DNA from 2 places in the Rhodococcus sp. GB-02 genome. Region 1 is predicted to be linked to the other one. Evidence: riboswitches for the same ligand, from Rfam matches in the RefSeq annotation. Region 1 holds a riboswitch; the other holds the start of a gene.
The links. A riboswitch is a leader RNA that binds a small molecule or an ion and turns the genes downstream of it on or off. The one in region 1 is predicted to bind thiamine pyrophosphate.

Region 1 (2,393 bases):
AATGGTGAGAAGATCCTGCTCAGCCACCCTGCACCGCCGTGAGGATCTCGATTTCCCAACCACGTCCGACGGATTCGTCCCAACGACCGCGCGGAAACAGTGCACCGTCGACGGCGACGGCGATGCCCTTGCTGGGCAAATCGAGGTGCGTCAGTAGTTCGGTCACCGTGACTGCTCGATCGAACTCGAGGTCTTCGCCGTTGACGGTGATCCCGATCGGGACCTGCTCACTCATGAATTTTCCTTAGCTGCTGCGAACCGCTCGGGTTCGGTTCCTTTTACCTCGACCAAAGATGTGCCGTTCAACAACGCGAGCGTCGCATCGGCGGTGACGGGCGTCAGTAGAACGCCGTTGCGGCCGTGTCCGGTGGAGACGACAACACGATCGGACACGCGCCCGATCAACGGCAGGTTGTCCGGCGTCATCGGACGTAGGCCTGCCGCGCATTCGTAGAGTTCGTATTCGCCGATCGCGGGCATCAGCGCCTCGGCGTCGTTGATCAGGTCCCGCACTCCCGCCATGGTGACCTGTGTGTCTTCACCGGACTCGTATTGTGTTGCGCCGACGACGATTCCGTCGCCGCGCGGGACGAGATACGCGGGTCGTCCGTGGACGCTTCCGCGGATTGTGCGGCTGGGCGCCGGGGTGACTCCAGGTCTGCTGCGCAGGCGAAGGATCTCACCCTTGACCGGCCGCACCTGCAGTCCGGGCCACAGCTTGGGTGACGCGATGCCGGCGGTGAGCACTATCTGATCGGTATCGAGTTCGGCAAGGTCGTTGACAGCACGCGCGATCAATTCGACGCCGGATTCCGCACAGGCCTTCTGCAACGCCTCCAGCAGAAGTCTGTTGTCGACGGCAGACTCACCGACAGCCATGAGTCCCGACCGGATGCCGCGGCCGAGCATCGGTTCGAGTTCACGGATGCGTGCGCGACCGAGGATTTCGAGTTCATGGCCCTGCGAGCTCACCCATTCGGCGATGGTCTGCAGGTCTTGCGCGTCGGCAGCATCGAGAGCGACCGTCAGCGAGCTGTCCGCAGTGAAGACCGAGGGCCCGAAGTTTCCGAGCTCTTCACCGAACGCCGGCCACCGCTCCAGGGAGGCCGCGCCGACGGCCAACGCTGTTTCCTCACCCGGCCAGCCTTCGGACAGTGGGGCAAGCATTCCGCCCGCCACCCACGAAGCCCCTGATCCGATGGACGGGTCGTACAACCGAACGGCCCAACCGTCGCGGGCTGCGCGCCACGCTATTGCGAGACCGATGACACCGCCGCCGACCACCGACACCGTACGAGCGTGTGTATTCACGAAACTCCACCTCCACTTCCTGCGCCGGCATGATCCGGGTCAGGTCTGACGGTCGGGATCTGGTCGCGATCCCCTCTCAGCCCTACGAACCTCGTAGTCACGACAAAAAGTGACGACGACGTTTCAGGACTCCCGTGTCGAACCTTGCTCCCTAGAGGCTACCGTTTGCTCCGTGCACCCCACACATCCCAGTAACGTCATCGACCGGCGCGAGCGCCTGGCAGCAGCACGGCTGTACCTGTGCACCGACGCGCGCCGCGAGAAAGGCGACCTCGCGCAGTTCGCCGAGGCAGCATTGTCCGGCGGAGTCGACATCATCCAATTGCGCGACAAGGGCTCTGCCGGTGAGCGCGAGTTCGGCCCGCTCGAGGCCAAAGACGAACTGGTAGCGCTGGGCATTCTCGCAACGGCAGCGCGGCGCCACGGCGCATTGTTGGCCGTCAACGACCGCGCGGATCTCGCAATGGCTTCCGGTGCCGACATCCTCCACCTCGGCCAGAACGACATCCCCGTCCCCTACGCGCGAACTGTTGTCGGTGAAGACGTCGTCATCGGCCGTTCGACGAGCAGTCGCGCGCAGGCCAGTCTGGCCGCCATCGAAGAGGGCGTCGACTACTTCTGCACCGGACCAGTCTGGGCGACACCGACCAAACCGAATCGAAGTGCGTCCGGTTTGGAACTGGTTCGATCGACCGCAGACGCCGCGCCGCCGCGCCCCTGGTTCGCGATCGGCGGCATCGACGAGGAGCGCCTGCCAGAACTGCTCGACGCCGGTGCCACACGCATCGTCGTCGTGCGTGCAATCACGCACGCGTCGGATCCCCAGGCGGCCGCGCAACGCCTCGCCGCAGCCGTCGCTGGACGCTGAAAACCGGTAACTGGCGACCGTCAACTGTTTGCCGGGACAAATCCGCACAGTTACGGGTCAGCACGCCTGACTCGAAACATGAACGGAAGTTGTCCGATCAGACAACAAACCCCCAGTTCGTAGGCGCGATTGAATGTCCGAAATGTCGGAATACGTGATCTTAATCACAGTTGCTCCGATTGCGTGTCACATCCCATTCGGTTTGTTGTAGTTT
Region 2 (2,393 bases), on a different contig from region 1:
CCATGGTGCGGAGCATCGCCGGCGGGGTGTCCTTACCTTCGCGGATCAAGTCCTTCTGGAAGTGGTCGATCGGTTCTTCTCCGGCAAGAATGCCGATGAAGAAGATGACCGGGAACTTGGCACCCAGCACTCCGATGATGGGCGAGAGGCGCCGGAACATCGGACGCATACCCGGCACATCGATATCCATACGATTGACGAGTTCCTGGAACATCTGGATGTGATTGCACTCTTCGGTCATCTCGTGCAGGCAGTACCGGAACTCGGGCGACTGGTTGGGAAGCGCCATGATGTACTGCAGCATTCCCCGGATCAAGATGCTCTCGAACGCCGAACCCACCTTGGTCACGTTGGCCTGACGCCACATTCCCATCGCGATTCGACGTTCCAGGGACTGCTCCTGGTACCACTGCGTCGCTCCGAGGGGATCCGAGACGGACGAGAGCACCCACCTCGGATCGTGTGGATCGATCGCGAACTCTGGCGAATCCCAGTCGATGTCGAGGTAGGGATCAAAACTGCGGGCAACTGAACCCTCGGACAAAGTCTGCAGTACCTCGTGGTACGGCATTTCCACTTCGATCGACGCTGACCGAGCCATCGGTGTCTCCTCACGGCCAGTCCGCCGATTGCAGTCGACGGACTTGAATGAAGTCAAACATAATGGGACACCGCGTCCCACGCAACCCCTTAGGTGGCCTGATTTCAGGCCCGACGGAGCGGAATGATCTCGCGAACCTTCTCATCTCGGAGATACAGTCCGGCCCACATGACGATTCCGGCGTAGACGGCAAACAATGTGGTGCTCACCAGAGGCTGTTCGGCTCGAAGGTTGGTCAACACAGCACCACCCAGGTAACCGGTGAGCAGAATCGCGCCAAGCGCGGCGGTTCGCGGAATCACGTACAGCGCAAGGCAGATCAACTGCACAACCCCGGCTGTCAGGGCGAGAGAGTCCGGCAACCCCAGTTCGGCCGAGGCATCCTTGACCGTCTGCAGATTGAAGATGTGGATGATGCCGTCGAACAGCATGAAAAGAACGAACAGACCACTCAGGACGTATCCGAGCTTGCGCGCGGTCCCCGAAGGTGCCGTTCGTGTTGCATTACCCGAAAGGGTGTCGTGGTGGGCAGGCTGGGTGGTCATCGGAATCTCCCTGGGCGAAGGCGAGCGGCCGGTTGCCACTTCGCTTGCAATAACGACTCCCCAGCGATCGAAAACTCATCGCGCCGACAACTACTACGCACCCGCGTTCAGGAAGATCCACCTCTCGTGGTCTGATGGACGGTGACACGGGGTGCCGAAAAAGTCGGCTGAGATCAGACCCGATGAACCTGACCAGTTAGCACTGGCGGAGGGATGTCGACATGACCGAACAGCAAATTCAGCGCGCTCTCGAACTGAACGAGCAGATCGTCCTGATCACCGGTGGCGCCCGCGGGCTCGGAGCCGCACTGAGCCGAGCATTCTCCCGCTCAGGCGCCCGGGTGATCGTGAACTACAGCAAGAGCCGTGATGCCGCCGAGGCCCTGGTCGCCGAACTGGGCGAGGATCGCACCTTCGCAGTCCAGGCAGACGTGACGGACCGCAGCTACGTCGATCAATTGTTCGCCGCTGCACTCGAGCGATTCGACGCACCGATCTCGACCGTGGTCGACAATGCACTCGTCGACTTCTCGTTCAACGGTGACGCCCGACCGAATGCTGACACGATCACCTGGGCCGACTTCGACTCCCAACTACGCGGAGCTGTCGCCGGGACACTCAACACCACCCAGGCAGCACTCCCCGGCATGCGAGAACTCGGGTTCGGCCGAATCATCACTGTCGGAACCAATCTGGTCCAGAATCCGGTAGTTCCGTACCACGACTACACCGCAGCCAAAGCCGCACTGTTGGCACTGACGCGGACATTGTCCGCCGACCTCGGTCCGGACGGGATCACCGTCAACATGGTCTCCGGTGGCTTGCTCCGCACCACGGACGCGAGTGCCGCGACGCCGGAAGCGGTGTTCGACATGATCGCTGCAAGCACTCCCCTGCGCCGGGTCACGACTCCGGACGAATTTGCCGACGCCGCACTGTTCTTCGCCTCGCCCTGGTCGCGGGCCGTGACCGGCCAGAACCTGGTTGTCGACGGCGGACTCGTCAAGAACTGATGGGTGCACAGCTACGGATAGGTGCGTTTCTTCTCGGGTGCGGACATCACAGTGCAGCGTGGCGTCATCGTGATTCACCGGTCGAAAGGCTCGGCGACATCGCGTATTACGAGTCGCTCGCCCAGATCGCCGAACGCGGCAAGTTGGACGCCGTCTTCTTCGCGGACGGTCACAGTGTTCGCGAACCCGAATCGGGCGCATCGTGGTTTCTCGAGCCGATCACCGCATTGACTG

Region 2: it holds a riboswitch for thiamine pyrophosphate, as region 1 does, so the genes downstream of both, ACSW29_RS28050 (3-oxoacyl-ACP reductase) here and thiO (glycine oxidase ThiO) in region 1, are expected to answer to the same signal.

What each region holds. Positions count from the first base shown of each region.
Region 1 covers NZ_JBPUKE010000001.1:1,824,346-1,826,738, reverse strand. Annotated here, with positions in the region: gene thiG (thiazole synthase) at 1-27, opposite strand, end outside; gene thiS (sulfur carrier protein ThiS) at 20-235, opposite strand; gene thiO (glycine oxidase ThiO) at 232-1,311, opposite strand; TPP riboswitch at 1,311-1,457, opposite strand; gene thiE (thiamine phosphate synthase) at 1,484-2,179, shown strand.
Region 2 covers NZ_JBPUKE010000004.1:696,625-699,017, forward strand. Annotated here, with positions in the region: gene ACSW29_RS28040 (AurF N-oxygenase family protein) at 1-601, opposite strand, end outside; gene ACSW29_RS28045 (DoxX family protein) at 706-1,146, opposite strand; TPP riboswitch at 1,284-1,377, shown strand; gene ACSW29_RS28050 (3-oxoacyl-ACP reductase) at 1,368-2,159, shown strand; gene ACSW29_RS28055 (LLM class flavin-dependent oxidoreductase) at 2,159-2,393, shown strand, end outside.